One region of the Kitasatospora sp. NPDC056184 genome, then DNA from elsewhere that is predicted to be linked to it. Evidence: riboswitches for the same ligand, from Rfam matches in the RefSeq annotation. Region 1 holds a riboswitch; the other holds the start of a gene.
The links. A riboswitch is a leader RNA that binds a small molecule or an ion and turns the genes downstream of it on or off. The one in region 1 is predicted to bind S-adenosylmethionine.
Positions count from the first base shown of each region.

Region 2: it holds a riboswitch for S-adenosylmethionine, as region 1 does, so the genes downstream of both, thrC (threonine synthase) here and ACFC0B_RS09285 (aminotransferase class V-fold PLP-dependent enzyme) in region 1, are expected to answer to the same signal.

Region 1 covers NZ_JBHJUI010000003.1:347,498-357,117, forward strand. The annotation lists gene ACFC0B_RS09260 (NlpC/P60 family protein) at 1-639, opposite strand, end outside; gene ACFC0B_RS09265 (NYN domain-containing protein) at 850-2,187, opposite strand; gene ACFC0B_RS09270 (hypothetical protein) at 2,498-2,761, opposite strand; gene ACFC0B_RS09275 (rhomboid family intramembrane serine protease) at 2,963-3,811, shown strand; gene ACFC0B_RS09280 (Lrp/AsnC ligand binding domain-containing protein) at 3,808-4,089, shown strand; gene ACFC0B_RS09285 (aminotransferase class V-fold PLP-dependent enzyme) at 4,110-5,474, opposite strand; SAM riboswitch class IV at 5,526-5,643, opposite strand; gene trpD (anthranilate phosphoribosyltransferase) at 5,751-6,827, opposite strand; gene ACFC0B_RS09295 (hypothetical protein) at 6,980-7,405, opposite strand; gene ACFC0B_RS09300 (heme-copper oxidase subunit III) at 7,798-8,418, shown strand; gene ACFC0B_RS09305 (c-type cytochrome) at 8,606-9,415, shown strand; gene ACFC0B_RS09310 (Rieske 2Fe-2S domain-containing protein) at 9,424-9,620, shown strand, end outside.
Region 2 covers NZ_JBHJUI010000032.1:76,082-85,701, forward strand. The annotation lists gene nagA (N-acetylglucosamine-6-phosphate deacetylase) at 1-822, opposite strand, end outside; gene ACFC0B_RS36910 (ROK family protein) at 819-1,766, opposite strand; gene ACFC0B_RS36915 (extracellular solute-binding protein) at 2,094-3,377, shown strand; gene ACFC0B_RS36920 (cupin domain-containing protein) at 3,411-3,761, opposite strand; gene ACFC0B_RS36925 (DUF3263 domain-containing protein) at 3,865-4,131, shown strand; gene otsB (trehalose-phosphatase) at 4,211-5,071, shown strand; gene ACFC0B_RS36935 (trehalose-6-phosphate synthase) at 5,046-6,524, opposite strand; gene ACFC0B_RS36940 (glucosyl-3-phosphoglycerate synthase) at 6,563-7,570, opposite strand; SAM riboswitch class I at 7,732-7,863, shown strand; gene thrC (threonine synthase) at 7,879-9,159, shown strand; gene ACFC0B_RS36950 (MoaD/ThiS family protein) at 9,228-9,503, shown strand.

The DNA of each region.
Region 1 (9,620 bases):
GGCCTGCTGCTGAGCCGCCTTCAGGGCGGCCCGGTCGGCGGCGCTGAGCGAGTTCAGCAGCTCCTGGGCCTCCCGGAGCTTCTTGTTGACCTCGGCCTTGGTCTGGTTCAGGTCCTTGGTGGTGCTGTCCAGCGAGGCCAGCACGGCGGCCGCCTCGACCTTCTGCTGGTCGAGCCGGCGCTGCTGGTCCTGCAGGCCCTTGAGCGCCTCGGCCTGGCTGGAGCTGGCCTGCTGCACGCTGGAGGCCTTGTCCAGGTAGCCGGACGGGTCGGAGGTGAGCATCAGCTGGACGGACGGGTCGATGCCGCCGGTGCGGTACTGCTCGCCCGCCACCTCGGCCAGCCCGGCCTGAAGCTGGGTCATCTGCTCCTGGCCGCGGGCGACCTGGTCCTGGAGCTGGTCCGCCTGCTTGCGCAGCTGGTCGGCACGCTCCTTGGCGCCGTTGTACTTCTCGGTGGCCTGCTCGGCCTCTTCCTGCAGCTGGTCGATCTGCGCCTTGACGTCGTCCTTCTTCGGCGACGGGCTGGGCGCGGCGTGGGCGGCGACCTGGGCGGAGAGAGCGACCGCGGTCGCAGCGGCAGCGGTGAGCACGGAGACCCGCGCGCGGCTCGGCTGCTTGGGACGGCGGTGGGAGGCCAAGGGACCGGCTCCTTCTTCCAATGGCCTCACCCGAACGGGTGAGAATCCGGAAAATAGGTTTGACGCCAGACCCTAGTGAAGATCCACGTTTCGCGCCACTCCCCCGATCGCGTGAACCCCGACCGCCCACCTGACTTCACAGAACTCCCACAACATCGCAATCCAGGCGCTGACCAGCCGTCATGCCGGCCGGCCGGCGCCCGGGAGGGGTTACGGGCGGGCCAGCCGGTTCAGCAACAGCACCGACGCGACGGGGCGCGCGCCGGCCTTCCGCACGCCCTCCGCGACCTCCCGGTCGGTGGAGACCACCACCACCGGGCGCCCCTGCGGCTCGGCCCGCACCAGCCGGCGGATCAGCTCGTCCGCCGTCTCCCCGGTCCGGCTGAACCGCACCCGCACCCCGCGCGGCGGCGCCATGATCACCGGCACGTCCAGGTCCTGGCCGTCGAACACACAGGTGACCTCCGCCTGGGTGCGCTGCGCCAGCATGGCCAGCCCGCCCAGCAGCCGGATCCGCTGCTGCTCCAGCGGCAGCGTCGGATAGCCGGTCTTGGTCACGTTGTAGCCGTCCACCACCAGATGGACCTGCGGGATCGCCAGCAGCTGGTCCAGCAGCGCCGGATCGTCCTCGGCCAGACCCCTCCGCGCCACGTCGTGCGGCGAGGCCGAGCCCGGCTCCACCGCCTCCACCAGGTCCGCCGGACGGATCTGGGAGACCGGCAGCGCCAGCTCCCGCTGCAGCCCCTGCGCCGACTGCAGCACGGTGTCCAGCAGCAGCCGCAGCCGCATGTCCTCGACGCTGCGCCCCTCGCGGGCCGACCGGCGGCCCTGCTCGGCGGCGTTCTCCAGCTCGGTGACCCGGTGCCGCAGCCGGCGCGCCTCGCTCTCCGCCGTGCTCCGCTCGGCCGCCGCCTGCGCCCTGGCCGCCTCCAGCTCGGCGGCCACCTTGCGGGTCTCGGCCTGCGCCCGGCGGGTGTCGCTCTCCAGCGACCGCAGCCTGCGGCGCAGCGAGTCCGCCTCCCGGCGGACGTCCTCCGACTCGGCCCGCTGCCGCTCCAGGTCGGAGCGCGCCGCGGAGCGCACCTCGGCCAGCTCGGCCTGCAGCTTCTCCACCAGCCGGGCCGCCTCGGCCGCCGCGCCCTCGGCGCCCGCCCGCTCGGCCTCCTCGCCGGCCTCGGTGACCAGCCGGCTCCACCCGGCGGAGCGCACCAGATAGGCGGCGGCCGCCACGTCCATCGGGTCGGCGGCGCCCGGCACGGTGCCCGACTCCAGCGCCCTGACCAGGTCCGGCTGGCCCAGCCGCAGCCGCTCCGCTATCCGCGACCGGAAGGCCGGCTCGGCCTCCAGCGCCGCCGCCAGCGCGGTCGCCGCGTACTTGGCCCGGCGCGCGGGGGTGAACTTGGCGTACTGGCGCAGCGACTGGGGCAGCTCCGCGAGCGGCAGCCCGCCGAGCGCGTCGGAGGCGAGCCCCACCACGCGCCGGCGCACGCCCTCGGGCAGCGGCCGGTCCAGCACCTCGGCGCCACCGGCCCCGTCGGCGCCCCGCACCGATCCGTCGACGGCTGCCGCCGGCTCGTCACCGCCGCCGGACTCCTCCCCCGCGGCCGCCTCGGCCGGGGTGCCGCTGCCGGAGGGGGCGGCCCCTGCCGCGTCCGGCGCCTGCGCGTCCACAGCGGGCTGCGGCCCCTGCGGCCCCGCGGGCTCCCTCGCTGCGTCCACCACGTCCTCGGCTCCGATCCTGGTCCAGCGGAGTACGGCCCCCGGCCGCCACCCCCGTCACACTCCGCGCGTTTCTCTCTGCATTGTCCCGTGCGGCGGCCGGCCGTGCCCTGCACCGCCCGCCGCACGCGTCAGGCGGTCAGGCCTGCTCGGGAGCCTCGGCACCGTCGGCCGCGCCCGGGCGGGCGACCAGCTCGACCTGGTCGACCGCGTTGCACCAGCGGCAGCGCACCGACTCGACGGTCTCGCTGAGCACCTGGGTCTCCTCGATCTTCGACTCGCCGGCCAGGTCGAAGTGGAGGAACTCGGTGACCCGGGCGGTCCGGGTCACGTCGAAGCGGGTCAGGTTGCCGCAGAGCGTGCAGCGCCAGCGCGTCTCGGCGGTCAGGGCGGGGACGGTCATCGGGGGTCCTCTCGGGTGGTCCCGGAACGGGCTCAGGCGCTCCCCCCGGAGCCCCGGCGTCGGCGGCGGGAGGCGGGATTGCCCGCCCCAAGCCTATTGCCTGGGGCAACCTTCGCGGCCACCGGCCGACCGGCCCCCACCGGTAGCCCACCTGCCGTAACCGCGCGGTGGCCGCCCGGCGCCGGGGGGATGCTGGGGCCCATGGCGATCCCGGTCCTCCCCGCCCGCACCGGCGCGCGCCGCGGCCGGCCGCCCGACACTGCCCCGGCCGTCTGCTACGCGCTGATCGCGCTCAACACCGCGGTCTTCCTGCTCGGGCCGGCCGCCGGGGTCAACCCGCTCTACGGCCGGGGCCAGGCCCGGGTCTGCGCGGAGCAGCGCTACGAGCAGCGCTGGGGGGCGGTCCCCGCCGAGCTGCTGACCGGACGCCCGCTGACCGCCGACCGGCTCGCCGAGGCCCCCGCCCCGGTGCCCGGCTGCCCGGCCTCGCCCACCCCGGGCAAGCACCCGGCGCTCTCCGTGCTCAGCGCGCTCTTCCTGCACGGCGGCTGGCTGCACCTGCTCGGCAACCTGCTCTTCCTGCACGTCTTCGGCCCGACCGTGGAGCGGCGGCTGGGGCGCTCCCGGTTCCTCCTCTTCTACCTGGCGTCCGGGGCGCTGACCACCTACGGCTTCGCGCTGGCCGAGGCGCACTCGGCGGACGCCGCCCGGGTGCTGATCGGCGCCTCCGGGGCGATCTCCGCCGTCCTCGGCGCCTACCTGCGGTTCCATCCGCGGGCCCGGGTCACCACGCTCGTCCCGCTGCTGCTCTTCCTGCCGCTGCGCTTCCCGGCCTGGCTGGTGCTGGGCCTCTGGTTCGCGCTCCAGTGGTGGTCGGTGCACTCCGCCGGGCCCGGTGTGGCGTACCTGGTGCACGTGATCGGCTTCGCGGCGGGCTTCCTCCACGCCTGCACCCTGACCGGGCGCCGGCCCCGGGCCACCCGCCCCCGCGACGGTGCCGCCGACGCCCGATACCCTGGCGGCACCTCACAAAGGAGTACGCCACCGTGATCACCGCCATCGTCCTGATCAAGACCAGCGTCGACCGCATCCCGGAGATCGCCGAGGCGATCGCCGCCATCGAGGGCGTCAGCGAGGTCTACTCGGTGACCGGCGGCTACGACCTGGTGGCGATGGTGCGGGTCGGCCGGCACGACGACCTCGCCGAGGTGATCCCCGGTCGGCTCAACAAGGTCCCGGGCGTGGCCCACACCGAGACCCAGATCGCCTTCCGCACGTACTCCCAGCACGACCTGGAGGCCGCCTTCTCGATCGGCCTCGACGAGTAGGACCGGGCGAGCGGGACCGCTCAGCCCTCCCGGCGGGTGTCCGCGACGCAGCGGCCGCCCTCGTTGCGGTAGGTCCAGGCCGCGCCGTCGGTGACCAGCTCGCGGACGGCGTTCAGGAACCGGTCCACGTGCTCGTCCGGGGTGCCCGCGCCGAAGCTCACCCGGATCGCGTTCAGGCTGCGCTCGCCGGGCAGCGAGGGCTCCGGCGCGCCGCACTCCGAGGGCGCGGCCTCCTCGTCGCCGAGCAGGGTGCGCACCAGCGGGTGGGCGCAGAACAGGCCGTCGCGGACCCCGATGCCGTACTCGGCGGACAGCGCGGCCGAGAAGTGCGAGCTGTTCCAGCCGCGGACGACGAAGGAGAGCACGCCCACCCGGTCCGAGTCGGAGCCGAACAGGTTCAGCACCCGGACCTCCGGGATCTCGGCCAGCCCGGCCTTCAGCCGCGCGACCAGGGCCCGCTCGCGGGCCTCCAGCGCGTCGAACCCGGCCTCGGTGAGCGCCCGGCAGGCCGAGGCGATCGCGTAGGCGCCGATGACGTTGGGCGAGCCGGCCTCGTGCCGGGCCGGGCCGGTGTGCCACTGCACGGCCACCGAGCCGTCGGCCTCCCGGGCCACCGTGCGGGTGGCGCCGCCGCCGGCCAGGTACGGGTCGGCCGCGTCCAGCCAGTCGGCCCGGCCGGCCAGCACCCCGGAGCCGAACGGCGCGTACAGCTTGTGGCCGGAGAAGGCGATCCAGTCGACGTCCAGCTCGCGCACCGAGACCCGGTGGTGCGGGGCCAGCTGCGCGGCGTCCAGCACCACCCGGGCGCCGTGCCGGTGGGCGGTCCGGGTCAGCTCGGCGACCGGCCACAGCTCGCCGGTGACGTTCGAGGCGCCGGTGACGCAGAGCAGCTTCGGGCCCTCGGGCGCCTCGGCGAGCGCGGCGTCGAAGGCGGCGACCGCCTCGGCGTGCGAGCGCGGGGCGCGCAGGTAGGTGACGTCCAGACCGGCGTGCGCCCAGGGCAGCAGCGAGGCGTGGTGCTCGGTCTCGAAGGCGAACACCCGGGTCCCGGCCGGGACGGCGCCGGCCAGCAGGTTGAGCGAGTCGGTGGTGGCGCGGGTGAAGACCACCTGGTCGCCCTCGCGCAGGTCCAGGAACTCGGTGACGGTCCGGCGGCTCTGCTCGAACAGGTCGGTGGAGAGCTGCGACAGGTAGCCGGCGCCGCGGTGCACGCTGCCGTAGTAGGGGGCGTAGGCCGCGACGTCGTCCCAGACCCGCTGGAGCGCCGGGGAGCTGGCGGCGTAGTCGAGCGCCGCGTAGCCGACCTTGTCGCCGTTGGCGAGCGGGACCTGGACGTCGTGGCCGAGGACGGCGAGGGGCGCGCAGAGGGAGGTGGCGAGGGACATGAGGATGCACTCCTGTACGGGTCTGGGACCCCGGGAGTGCGATGCGTCCGGCGTCCGCGCTTGCCACGCGGACGGCTCGCCACGTGACCCGGTCCTCACCCAGGGCACCCCGCCACGGACGGAGGGTTGCCGGACAGCCAGCTGGGGCTTGACGCTGTCGCTCATGACCTGGCGAAGACTCTAGGTCGCGTCCGCCCCGCGGTCAAACAGCGGTCCGCATCCCGGACACGCGTCGGGGCCCACCGGGAGGATTCCCGGTGGGCCCCAACTGCGGCGTCACGCCCGGCTGGTGGCCTCCGACCAGTGCTTCAGCAGATCACGGGCGGCACCCGAGTCGATGGCCGCGGCGGTGCGCCGCATGGCCGCCCCGAGCTGCTCGGCGAGCGGCGCGCCGGTCTGGTCGAGCGCCACCAGCGCGGCCGCCGAGTTCAGCAGCACCGCGTCCCGCACCGGCCCGTGCTCCCCGGCCAGCAGCCGGCGCGCGACCTCCGCGTTGTACGCCGGGTCCCCGCCGCGCAGCGTCTCGATGCCGACCGGCTCGATGCCGACCTCGCGCGGGTCGAAGGAGGTCTCGGTGACCGCGCCGTCCCGGACGATCCAGACCCGCGAGGTGGTGGTGATGGTCAGCTCGTCCAGCCCGTCGTCGCCCCGGAAGACCAGCGCGCTGGCGCCGCGCTGCGCCAGCACCCCGGCGATCAGCCCGGCGAGGCGGGTGTCGAAGCAGCCGATGGCGTGCGAGGTCACCCGGGCCGGGTTGGTGAGCGGGCCGAGGATGTTGAAGGCGGTGGGCACCCCGAGCTCGCTGCGGGCCGGGCCGGCGTGCCGCATCGACGGGTGGAACCTGGCCGCGAAGCAGAAGGTCAGCCCGACCTCCTCGGCGACCTCGGCGACCCGGCGCGGCGCCAGGTCCAGGCTGATGCCCAGCTTCTCCAGCACGTCCGAGGAGCCGCTGGCCGAGGAGGCGGCCCGGTTGCCGTGCTTGACCACCTTGGCGCCGGCCGCCGCCGCGACGATCGCCGACATGGTGGAGATGTTGACGGTCTTGGCCCGGTCGCCGCCGGTGCCGACGATGTCCACCGCCGGGCCGGGGATGGAGAGCGGCTCGGCGTGCGAGTACATCGAGTCGACCAGACCCGAGATCTCGTCGACCGTCTCGCCCTTGGCCCGCAGCGCCACCATGAAGCCGGCGATCTGCACCGGGGAGGCCTCCCCGCTCATGATCCGGTCCATCGCCCACGCGGTGGCCGAGCGGTCGAGGTCCTCCCCCCTCAGCAGCGCCGACAGGATGTCGGGCCAGGTGCGGACCACCTGCGCGGGCTCGCTACCGCCGTTCGCAGGGTGCACGTTCACCATGGCTGACTCCAGCTCTCGCTCCCCGCGGACGGGGAAGGACGTAGGGACGGAGTCAGCCTATCGAGCGGCGGGGTGCCGGGGCGCGGCCGTTCACCCTTCTTCTCTCGTCCTGAGACGCGGGGGTGGGACGCCGGGGCCGGACACCGCGGCGGCTAGCTCACGGCGGGCGCCCGCTTCGCCAGCCGGGCCCGCAGCAGCGCCGCGACGGCCTCGGCCAGCGCCACCGGGTCCACCGGCTGGGAGATCGCCGCGTCCGCCCGGCTCCAGGCCGCCAGCCAGGAGTCCTGCGGCCGGCCGATCAGCACCAGCAGCGGCGGGCACCCGTAGATCTCGTCCTTCAGCTGCCGGGCGAGCCCGAGCCCGCCGGCCGGCACCGCCTCGCCGTCCAGGACGCAGAGGTCGACACCGCCCTTCTCCAGCGCCTTGAGCACCGCGGGAGTGGTCGCGCACTCCAGGTAGGACAGCTCCGGCAGGTCCTCCGCGGGCCGCCGGCCGAGAGCGGTCAGCACCTGCTCGCGGGTGGTGCGGTCGTGGCTGTAGACCAGAACGGTCAACGTCTCGTCGGTCGTGCTCGCCATGGGCCTGCTCCCTCGCGTGTGATCCGGACCACGTTCGCCTCTCCCCGGATGCTACTCCCGATCACCCGCCGCCGAGCCCTTCCCGGGAGATCCCCCTCGCGCCGGTCCGCCCGCGACTGGTCCGGGCGGAGCACGGCGCGTCACCCCCGCCCGCGCGGACCACCCGTACGGCGGACGAGTGGTCTCTCCCCTTACTACGGACGGCCCCACGGGCCCGGCCCGACACGCCGCAGAGGCCCCTCCGGAGGCCTTCGAGGAACCGTCAGAAAAGGGACACGCCGCTGCTCAGCAAGGGTGAGGACGGCCGGACGGGTGCCAGGGGGGCATACCGCACGCACCGGACACTCCGAGGGACACCCCCCGGCGTGAAGACGGAATAAGGGACCGACATAATGTCCGTCGTGGCGACAGCAACAGCAGTAGAAACCGGGCACGCGCACGGATCGGTCAACCGGCCGAACATGGTCAGCGTCGGAACGATCGTCTGGCTCAGTTCCGAGTTGATGTTCTTCGCGGCCCTCTTCGCGATGTACTTCACGCTCCGCTCCGTCAAGGGGCCGGAGTTCTGGACCGAGAAGGCGCACGCCCTCAACGTGCCCTTCTCCTCGGTCAACACCACGATCCTGGTGCTCTCCTCGCTCACCTGCCAGCTCGGCGTCTTCGCCGCCGAGCGCGGGGACGTGAAGAAGCTCCGCTCGTGGTTCATCATCACCTTCGTGATGGGCGCGATCTTCATCGGCGGCCAGATCTTCGAGTACACCGAGCTGGTCAAGAAGGACGGCCTCTCGCTGTCCTCCGACCCGTACGGCACGGTGTTCTACCTGACCACCGGCTTCCACGGTCTGCACGTGACGGGTGGTCTGATCGCCTTCCTGCTGGTCCTGGGACGGACGTACGCAGCCAAGCGCTTCACTCACGAGCAGGCCACCGCCGCGATCGTGGTGTCGTACTACTGGCACTTCGTCGACGTCGTGTGGATCGGCCTGTTCGCGACCATCTACCTGATCAAGTAACCAGCTGATCAGGTCGCTGGCCACCGGCCTCGGGTCCCGCCCTCACCGGCGACGGCCCGATTTCGCCGGTGCCGACGCTCCCACCGACCGACCGCGCGCGCAGCCCTAGACAGGCAGCCTCGTGCCGGCCAGACCGGCCGCCGGGTGCACCCACCAGTCGACCAGATCCTGACACCGGGGTTATTCCGTGAAAAAGCTCTCCGCACGACGGCGCCACCCACTGGCGGCGCTGGTCGTCCTACTTCTCGCCCTGGCGGCAACCGGGGGGCTGTACGCCGCGTTCGCGCCCGCCGACAAGGCGCAGGCCGACGTCGCCGCGCAGTCGCTCGCGATCGACGAGGGCAAGAAGCTCTTCGCCGTGGGCTGCTCCTCCTGCCACGGCCTGAACGGCCAGGGCAGCAGCGACGGTCCGAGCCTGGTCGGCGTCGGCTCCGCCGCGGTCGACTTCCAGGTGGGCACCGGCCGCATGCCGGCCCAGCAGCCCGGCGCCCAGGTGCCGCGCAAGCCGAACATCTACTCGCAGGCGGAGATCGACCAGCTCGCCGCCTTCGTCGCCTCGCTCGGCCCCGGTCCGGTGACGCCGACCGAGGAGCAGTTCACCTCGACCAACCCCGAGGACCTCTCCAAGGGCGGCGAGCTGTTCCGCACCAACTGCGCCCAGTGCCACAACTTCGCCGGCCAGGGCGGTGCCCTGACCCAGGGCAAGTACGCCCCGTCGCTGGAGGGCGTGGACGCCAAGCACATCTACGAGGCCATGCAGACCGGCCCGCAGAACATGCCGTCGTTCCCGGACAGCATCATGCCCGAGGAGCAGAAGAAGCAGATCGTGGCCTTCGTCCGCCACACCACCAACGATGAGCCCAACCCCGGCGGTCTCACGCTCGGCAGCCTCGGTCCGGTGACCGAGGGCCTGTTCGGCTGGATCTTCGGTCTCGGCGCGCTCATCGCGGTCGCGATCTGGGTCGCCGCCCACACCACCAAGGCCAAGAAGTCATGAGCCACGACATGTCAGAAGAGAAGCTCCCGGAGTCGCACGGCTCCGCCGGGCACCACGAGGTGGCCGCCCACGGCGACCCGTTCGCCGACCCCGGCCTCCCGGCCCACGAGCCGCGCCGCACCGACATCGACGAGCGGGCCGCCAAGCGCGCCGAGCGCCAGGTGTCGCTGATGTTCGTCCTGTCGATGATCGCCACCATCGGCTT
Region 2 (9,620 bases), on a different contig from region 1:
CGCGCCCATGGCGTCGGTGATGAGGGCGACCCGGGAGGCGCCGGCGGTGCCGTAGGCGAGGTCGAGCACGGACGGGTGCAGGTGGACCCCGTCGTTGATCAGCTCGACGGTCACCCGCTCGTCCTCCAGCAGCGCCACGATCGGGCCGGGCGCGCGGTGGGCGATGCCGGGCATCGCGTTGAAGAGGTGGGTGGCGACGGTGGCGCCGGCCTCGATGGCCTCCAGCGTCTTGGCGTAGTCCGAGTCGGTGTGGCCGACGGCGGCGATCACGCCGAGGTCGGCGAGCATCCGCACGGAGTCGAGGCCGCCGGGGAGTTCGGGCGCCAGGGTGACCATCCTGGCGTGGCCGCGGGCGGCGTCGACCAGCTTGCGCACCAGCGCCGGGTCGGGGTCGCGCAGCAGGTCCGGGCGGTGGGCGCCGCAGCGGTTGTGCGAGATGAACGGGCCCTCGAAGTGGATGCCGGCGAGGACGCCGTCCTCGACCAGCTCGGAGAGCACGGCCGCCTGCCGGGCCAGGTCGTCGATCTCGCCGGTCACGGTGGAGGCGACCGTCGTGGTGGTGCCGTGCTCCAGGTGGGTGCGGGCGACCCTGAGGGCCTCCTCGGCGATGCCGGAGGCGTAGGACGCGCCGCCGCCGCCGTGCACGTGCAGGTCGACGAAGCCGGGGACGACGGTGTACCCGGTGAGGTCGAGGTCGCCGGGCGTGGCGGAGCCGCCGAGACCGGCGATCCGGTCGCCCTCGACGGCGAGGCGGTCGCCCTCGACGACGCCTCCGGGCAGGACCAGCCGGGCGCCGGCCAGAGCGAGTCGGTCCGCGGTCACGCGGTCACCTCCATGGAGAGCAGATCCCAGGCGAGCAGGCCCGCGCCCAGTGACGCGGCGGTGTCTTTGAGCATGGCGGGTACGACCTCGGGGGGCATCTGGAAGGTCAGCCGCTCGGTGACCGCCGCCCGCAGCGGGGTGAAGAGGGTGTCCCCGGCCTCGGCCAGCCCGCCGCCGACGATGATCCGGGACGGGTCGAGCAGGCTCTGGGCGAGGACGATGCCGTCGGCCAGGGCCTCCACCGCGTTCTGCCAGACCGCGACCGCGCGCGGGTCCCCGGCGTCCACCGCGACGGCGCAGGATGCCGCGTCGGCGTCGGGGTCGCCCACGGCCTCGGCCCAGGCGCGGGAGACGGCGGAGGCGGAGGCGAGGGTCTCCAGGCAGCCGCGGGCGCCGCAGCCGCACGGCGGTCCGCCGGGGCGGACCACCACGTGGCCGATCTCGCCGCCGAAGCCGTGGGCGCCCGCCTCGATCCGGCCGTCGATGCCGATGGCGCCGGCGATGCCGGTGCCGAGGGCGATGAACAGGAAGCGCCCCACGCCCCGGCCGCTGCCGAGCCGGCCCTCGGCGAGGCCGCCGGTGCGCACGTCGTGGCCGAGCGCGACCGGCATCGCGCCGCCGTCCGGGGAGGACAGGCGCTCGCCCAGCAGCTTGCGCAGCGGCAGGTCGCGCCAGCCGAGGTTGGCGGAGAAGACCGCGATGCCGTGCTTCTCGTCGATCGTCCCCGGGACGGCGACGCCCGCCGCGAGGGGCGCGACGCCGAAACGGCTGCGGCCTTCGTCCGCCAGGTCGGCGGCGAAGTCGAGGATGGCGGCGACCACGGCGTCCGTGCCGTGCTCCCGCCCGGTCGGGCGGCGTGCTTCGAACAGCACGGAGCCGTCCTGGGCGAGCAGCGCGGCTTTCATGCCGGTGCCCCCCACATCGAGTGCGATGACGTGCTTCACGGAGGACAGTTTCCCTTGGCCAGGTCTAAGAGGTCTAGTCCAGTTGTCGGATTGGTCTGGTCCAACGGGGTGAGCTTTGTCGCAGAAGCGTGTGGTGTGCGGCACTTTGCACGAGCCCCCCGGGCGGGGGCCGGGGGTCGGATCCGCCGGTTTTGTTGCGCGGTGTGCAACAAATCCCGCACTTCGATAACTACCCGGCGCCAGGGCGCCGGAGATGTGGACCGCCGTGCGCCCGGTTTGGCAGCCTTGCGGCCTCCCCCCGGCCGGATCCCTCCCTCCGATCCGGTCCGTTCCACCCCAGGATCCCCCTCGAAGGCGGTACCCGCGTTGGACAGACGCGCCCAGGTCCCCACCCGGTTGTTCGGCGTCGCGTTGGCCGGAGCCCTGGCCGGAGCACTGGTGCTCACCGGCTGCGGCGGCCAGGGCGACGGCCCGGTCACCCTCCGGCTGGTCGCGGCCGACTACGGCGAGAGCGCGGACACCAGCTCCAAGCTGTACTGGGACGACCTCGCCCGCCGCTTCGAGTCCGCCAACCCGGGCATCAAGGTGGACGTCGAGGTGGCGAGCTGGACCGACATCGGCAAGCGGGTCGACGAGCTGGTGAAGAGCGGCAAGTCGCCCGACCTGCTGCAGACCGGAGGCTTCGCCGACCAGGCCGCCGCCGACCGGCTGTACCCCGCCGCCGACGTGCTGTCCCTGGAGACCCAGGCCAACATCATCGATTCGTTCTCGCACGCGGGGCAGGTGCTCGGCACGCAGTACGGCATCCCGTTCGTCTCCTCCTCCCGGGTGCTCTTCTACAACAAGGCGATCTTCCAGAAGGCCGGCATCGCCCAGCCGCCGACCACCTGGAACGAGCTCAAGGCCGCCGCCGAGAAGATCAAGGCCAAGGTCCCGGGCGTGGTGCCGTACGGTCTGCCGCTCGGGCCCGAGGAGGCGCCCGCCGAGTCGATGCTCTGGACGCTGAGCGGCGGCGGCAGCCTCTCCGACGACGTCGGCAACTACACCATCGACAGCACCCAGAACCAGGCCACCTTCAGCTGGCTGAGGTCCAACCTCGTCGCCACCGGTCTGACCTACCCCGAGCCCGGCAAGATGAACCGCACCCCGGTGTTCAGCGACTTCGCGTCCGGCAAGGTGGCGATGCTCAACGGGCACCCGACGCTGCTGCGGATGGCCACCAACGGCAAGATCGACTTCGGGACGGCGCCGATCCCCAGGAAGGACGGCCTGGCGAAGACCGGCAGCCTCGGCGTGGCCGACTGGATGATGGCGTTCAAGGCCAACGGGCACCGCAACGAGATCCGCACGTTCCTGTCCTTCGTCTACGGCAAGGACAACCAGCTCAAGTTCGACGAGACCTACAACCTGCTGCCGGTCACCCAGGACGCCTTCGACGCGATGACCAAGGACCCGAAGCACGAGGACCTCAAGCAGTTCGCGGTCGGGCTGGGCAACGCGAGCTTCTACCCGTTCGGCGACCCGGCCTGGGCGGAGGTCTCCAACCGGATCAAGTCCGGCATCGGGGCGGCGGTCACCGCCGAGCCCAAGCCGGTGCTGGAGGACCTCCAGCAGGCGGCGGTGAAGGAGGCGGCCCGGATCCGCAAGTGAATCCGGGCCGGGCGGGGCGGGCGTCGGGGGGCGTCAGTAGGTGATCGTGTAGACCTTGCGGAGCGTCTCGTGGACGGTCCAGGTGGTGCGGTCGCCCGCCCGGAGCACCCCGCAGTCGCCCGGGCCGAGCTCCAGCACCGGGCCGCCGTCGACCACGACGGTGGCCCGGCCGCTCAGCACCACGAACACCTCGTCCGCCTCGACGTCGGTGGCCGTGCCCGGCGTGATCTGCCAGATGCCGGTCTCCCCGGTGGCGGACTCGGCGAGCACCAGGCCGGACACCTCGGGGGTGCCGGAGACGATCTGCGCCGGGTCGAGCGGGTCGGCGACGAGTTCCGCGGTCGGGACGTGCAGGGTGAAGGCGGCGGTCGGGATGCTGGTCATGGGGGTGACGCTAGTCGCGGGGCCGCGGCCGCACAGGACGCAGAGTGTGTCGGGTCCCCGGGGGAGAATGACACTCCGTAGCGATGGACGGAGGTGGGCCCGGATGGACGCGGACGACGGGGCGGCACGGGGACCGGGTGCGCCCGGCGCCCTGGACGAGCGGGACCGGGCCGTGCTGGAGCTGGAGGGCCGCTCCTGGCGGACGGCCGGCGCCAAGGAACGCGCCGTCCGGGAGGAACTGGGGCTCTCCAGTACTCGGTACTACCAGCTGCTGAACGCACTGCTGGACCGGCCGGAGGCGCTGGCGCACGCGCCGGTGCTGGTCAACCGGCTGCGCCGGGTCCGGGACGCCCGCCGGGCGGCCCGCTAGGGCGCGTCCGTTCGGACACGCCTCCAGGCACACCGGGCCCGACGGGTGACCCCCGTCCGGGGTGGGTACGGTGCCGGGCATGGGCCTTGCCGACATGACGCGACCGCTGACGGATGCCGGGCGCGCGGGGCTGGCGGCGCTGCTCGACGCGCCCCGGGACGCCGTGATCGCCCTCGACTTCGACGGGACGCTCGCCCCGATCGTCCCCGACCCGAGCCGGGCCCGGGCGCACCCGGGCGTGGTGCCCGCGCTGCGCGCGCTGGCACCGCGGGTCGGCGCGGTCGCGGTGGTGACCGGCCGCCCGGCCGCCCTGGCCGTGGAGTACGGCGGGCTCGCCGGGCTCGCCGGGGTGGTGGTGCTCGGGCACTACGGCGCGGAGCGCTGGGAGGACGGCGAGCTGACCGCGCCGCCGCCGCACCCGGGCGTGGCCGCGGTGCGCGAGCGGCTGCCGGAGGTGCTGGCGGCGCTCGGCGCGCCGGACGGCACCTGGGTGGAGGACAAGGGCCGGTCGGTGGCCGTGCACACCCGGCGCACGGCGGAGCCGGCCGCCGCGTTCGCGCTGCTGCGCGGGCCGATGGACGCGCTGGCGGCCGAGCACGGGCTGGTGGTGGAACCGGGCCGGCTGGTGCTGGAGCTGCGGCCGCCGGGGGTGGACAAGGGCGCGGCGCTGACCGGGCTGCTGCGTGAGCGCGGCGCCCGTTCGGTGCTCTACGCGGGCGACGACCTCGGGGACGTCCCGGCCTTCGCGGCGGTGGAGGAGCTGCGCGGGGAGGGCCTGGCCGGGCTGCTGGTGTGCAGCGGCGCGGTGGGCGACGTCCCGGACGCGCCGGTGCGCGAACTCGCCGACCGGGCGGACCTGGTGGTCCCGGGCCCGGCCGGCGTGGTGGAGCTGCTCGGCGCGCTGGGGGAGGAGCTCAGCCGCCCGGCCGCAGGGCGTTGAGCTGGTCGAGGAACCACTGCTGGGGCGGCAGCGCCGTCGCGGCGGCGGCCAGCCGCTCGGTGCGGTCGGCGCGTTCCCCGGCCGGCATGGTGAGCCCGGCGTGCAGGGCCTCGGCGGTGGCCACGACGTCGAACGGGTTGACGCTCAGCGCGTCCTCGCCGAGCTCGGCGTGCGCGCCGGCCTCCCGGGACAGCACCAGCGCGCAGCCCCGGTCGGAGACCACCGGGACCTCCTTGGCGACCAGGTTCATGCCGTCCCGGATCGGGTTGACCAGGGCCACGTCGGCCATCCGGTAGGCGGCCAGCGAGCGCGGGAAGTCGTCGTCGACGTGCAGGATCAGCGGCTTCCAGTCGGGCGTGGCGAACTCCGCGTCGATCTCGGCGGCGAGCGCGCGCACCTGGTCGGTGTAGGCCCGGTACTCGGCGAGGTCGGTGCGGGACGGGTAGGCGAAGGCGATGTGCACCACCCGGTCGTGCCACTCGGGGCGGGTGCGCAGCAGGTGCCGGTAGGCCAGGAAGCCGCGGACGATGTTCTTGCTCAGCTCGGTGCGGTCGACCCGGACGACGGTGCGGCGCTCGCCGACGGCGGCGCGCAGGGCGGCGAGCCGCTCGTCGACGTCCGGGCGGTGGGCGCGCTCGCGCAGGAAGTCGGCGTCGGCGCCGAGGCCGTGGACGCCGAGGGCGGTGGTGCGGCCGGCGTGCGTGACGGTGAGCGCCTCGCGGTCGACCGTCGCGCCGAGGAACCGCTCGCAGCAGTCGGCGAAGGCGAGCGCCCAGCGGCGGGTGAGGAAGCCCGCGCGGTCGGCGCCGAGGATGCCGGTGAGGACGGTTTCGGCGATGTCGTCGGGCAGCAGCCGCAGGTACTCGGGCGGCGCCCAGGGGGTGTGCGAGAAGTGGCCGATCCGCAGGTCGGGGCGGGCGGCGCGGAGCAGGGCCGGGACGAGCGAGAGGTGGTAGTCCTGCACCAGGACGGCGGCGCCGGGGGCGGCCTCGGCGGCGAGCGCCTCGGCGAAGGCGCCGTTGTAGGCGGCGTAGGCCTGCCACTCGGTGCGGAAGCCGGCGTCGAAGGCGGGGGCGGTCGGGGTGTTCCAGAGCAGGTGGTGGGCGAACCAGAGGGTCGAGTTGGCGATGCCGTTGTAGGCGCGGGCGAAGGTCTCCGGGTCTATGTCGAGCATCCGCACGGCCTGCCCGCCGACGTCGTGGCCGGCCCGGTCGAGGCGGCCGTCCGGGGCCCGGCGGGCGGCCAGGCGGTCGGCGTCGGAGAGGGCGGCGCAGACCCAGACGGCGTCCGGGTCGTCGATGGCGGAGAGCCCGGAGACCAGGCCTCCGCCGCCTCTGCGGAGGGTCAGCGTGCCGTCGTCCGCGGTGCCGAAGGACACCGGCCCCCGGTTGGACGCCACCAGGACGGCGGCGGCGCCGGTCGGATTCGAACGTTCGGTCGTGTCAGGGCCCATGGTTGGTTGGTTGCCGGGGGTCCGGGGCGGCAAACGTGTCAGTGCCGGGTGGCGTACTCGGGGACGGTGTGCATCGGCGGGCGCTCGGTGGCGGTGACCGGGTGGGTGTGGGCGGTGAAGGCGCGGGTCCGCGGGTCGCGGGTGAACTGGGTGAGCCGGGGGTGGAGCAGGTCGGCGGAGGCCTTGAGCCGGTGGGCGCGGTCGAGCCGCTCCAGGGCGGTGCGGTAGATGGTGGCGGCCATCCGGCCGAGCGCCTGGCCGTCCTGGTGCCGGTGGTGGCGGACGCCGACGTCCACCTGGGCGAGCGCGTCCAGGCCGGCCGTCTCCAGGGCGTCGACCAGCAGGCCGAGCTCGACCCCGTAGCCGGTGGGGAAGGGCAGCCGTTCGAGCAGCGAGCGCCGGGCCGCGTACTCGCCGCCGAGCGGCTGGACGAAACCGGCGAGTTCCGGCCAGTGCAGGTTGAGCAGCGGGCGGGCGACCAGTTCGGTGACCCGGCCGCCGCCGGCCGGCACGACCGCGCCGTCCGTTTCGAGCGGCCGGTCGTACATCGCCTTGACGAGCTGGATGTCCGGCTCGGTGAGCAGCGGGCCGACGATGCCGGAGACCAGGGCGGGGTCGAACTCGCGCAGGTCGGCGTCCACGAAGCAGACGATCTCGCCGCGGGTGACCAGCAGCGAGCGCCAGAGCACCTCGCCCTTGCCGGGGGCGGCCGGTATCCGGGGGAGGATCGCGTCGCGGTGGACGACGGTGGCGCCGGCCCCGGCGGCGACCGCGGCGGTGGCGTCGGCGGAGCCGGAGTCGACCACCACCAGTTCGTCGACCAGCGGCAGCCGCTCCATCAGCTCGCGGCGGATGACCCGGACGATCTCGCCGACGGTGGCCTCCTCGTCCAGGGCGGGCAGCACGACGCTGACCGTGCCGGCCGGGCCGAGCGCGCGCTTGGCCGCGAGGAGCGTGTGCACCGGGCGGTCGGCCGCGCTCCACGAGCGCCGGCGCAGCCAGGACGCCGTCTCGGGGAGGAGCTCGGGGGTCGGTTCGGCGGGCACGGTGCGCTCCTCGGCGGGGTCGGGTACGGGTCGTGGTGGGACGGGGCATCTCGCGTGGCGGACAGTGCCGTTCGGGGTTGACGCCTTCGGATACAGTCTTCGTACAGCGGTCGGACCTTCGCACGCCGGGGTCACCGCTGAGCAGGACCACAACTTCACAGAGCTCATCCAGAGGGACTGAGGGAACGGCCCGTTGACGTCCCGGCAACCTTCTCGCACGGTCGGCTTCAGGCCCCGGCGGGACAGGTGCCAATTCCGGCCCGGGCGCGACCGCGTCACGGGGAAGATGAGGAGAGAGGCCTCGCCACATGGCTATCGACACCGCCGCACCCGTCACCGTTGACCTCGGTCCCGCAGCCCAGCTGTCCTGTCGGGAGTGCGGCACCAAGTTCCCGCTCGGTCCCAGCTTCGCGTGCCTGGAGTGCTTCGGCCCGCTGGAGATCGCCTACGACTTCGGCAGCGAGGGCGCCGAGGAGCTGCGCAAGCGGATCGAGGCCGGCCCCGCGTCGATCTGGCGCTACGCGCCGCTGCTGCCGGTCCCCGCGGACGTCGCGACCAAGCCGAACCTCAACCCGGGCTGGACCCCGCTGGTGAAGGCCGACAACCTCGGCCGCGAGCTCGGCTTCACCGCGCAGCTGCACGTCAAGGACGACTCCGGCAACCCGACCCACTCCTTCAAGGACCGTGTGGTGGCCTGCGCCATCGAGGCGGCCCGCGCGTTCGGCTACACCACGCTGTCCTGCTCCTCGACCGGCAACCTGGCCGGCGCGGTGGGCGCGGCGGCGGCCCGCGCGGGCTTCCGGTCCTGCGTGTTCATCCCGCACGACCTGGAGCAGGGCAAGGTCGTGATGGCCGGGGTGTACGGCGGCGAGCTGGTCGGCATCGAGGGCAACTACGACGACGTGAACCGGTTCTGCTCGGAGCTGATCGGCGACCCGGCCGGCGAGGGCTGGGGCTTCGTCAACGTCAACCTGCGGCCGTACTACGGCGAGGGCTCCAAGACGCTCGCGTTCGAGATCTGCGAGCAGCTGGGCTGGCGGCTGCCGGAGCAGATCGTGATCCCGATCGCCTCGGGCTCGCAGCTCACCAAGATCGACAAGGGCCTGCAGGAGCTGATCAAGCTCGGTCTGGTCGAGGACCGGCCGTACCGGATCTTCGGCGCCCAGGCGGCGGGCTGCTCGCCGGTCTCGGCCGCGTTCAAGGCCGGCCACGACGTGATCCGACCGGTCAAGCCGGACACCATCGCCAAGTCGCTGGCGATCGGCAACCCGGCCGACGGCCCGTACGTGCTGGACATCGCCCGGCGCACCGGCGGCGCGGTGGAGGACGTGACGGACGAGGAGGTCGTGGCCGCGATCCGGCTGCTGGCCCGCACCGAGGGCATCTTCGCGGAGACCGCGGGCGGCGTGACGATCGGCGTGCTCAAGAAGCTGGTCGAGACCGGTCAGCTGGACCCGTCGAAGGAGACCGTCGCGATCAACACCGGCGACGGCCTGAAGACCCTCGACGCCGTCGCGGAGGCCGGGATGACCGCCGTCATCCGGCCGAACCTGGAGTCCTTCCGGGACGCCGGCCTGGCGTCCGTCTGACCCCCGCGCCCCCGCGCCCCACCCGCACCGCCCCGTACCGCCCGCGCGCCCGCACCGAGGAGACCCCCATGAGCGCCAACGTCCGCATCCCGACCATCCTGCGCACCTACACCGGCGGCGCCAGCGAGGTGCCCGCCGAGGGCGCCACGCTGGGCGAGGTCGTCGCCGACCTGGAGAAGAACCACGCCGGGATCGCGGCGCGGATCCTGGACGACACCGGCAAGCTGCGCCGCTTCGTCAACGTCTACGTGAACGACGACGACGTGCGCTTCGCCGAGGGCCTGGCGACGGAGATCAAGGACGGCGCGAACATCTCGATCATCCCGGCGGTCGCCGGCGGCTGAACCGCGCCGCGCCCGTTCCCGCCGGCGCGGGCGCGCCGTTCACCGGCCGTGGGGGGGGCCGGAATGCGGGGCGCGGGCGGGGGGCCGCCGTGTGTGGGGGTTATTGTCTCTGACCCG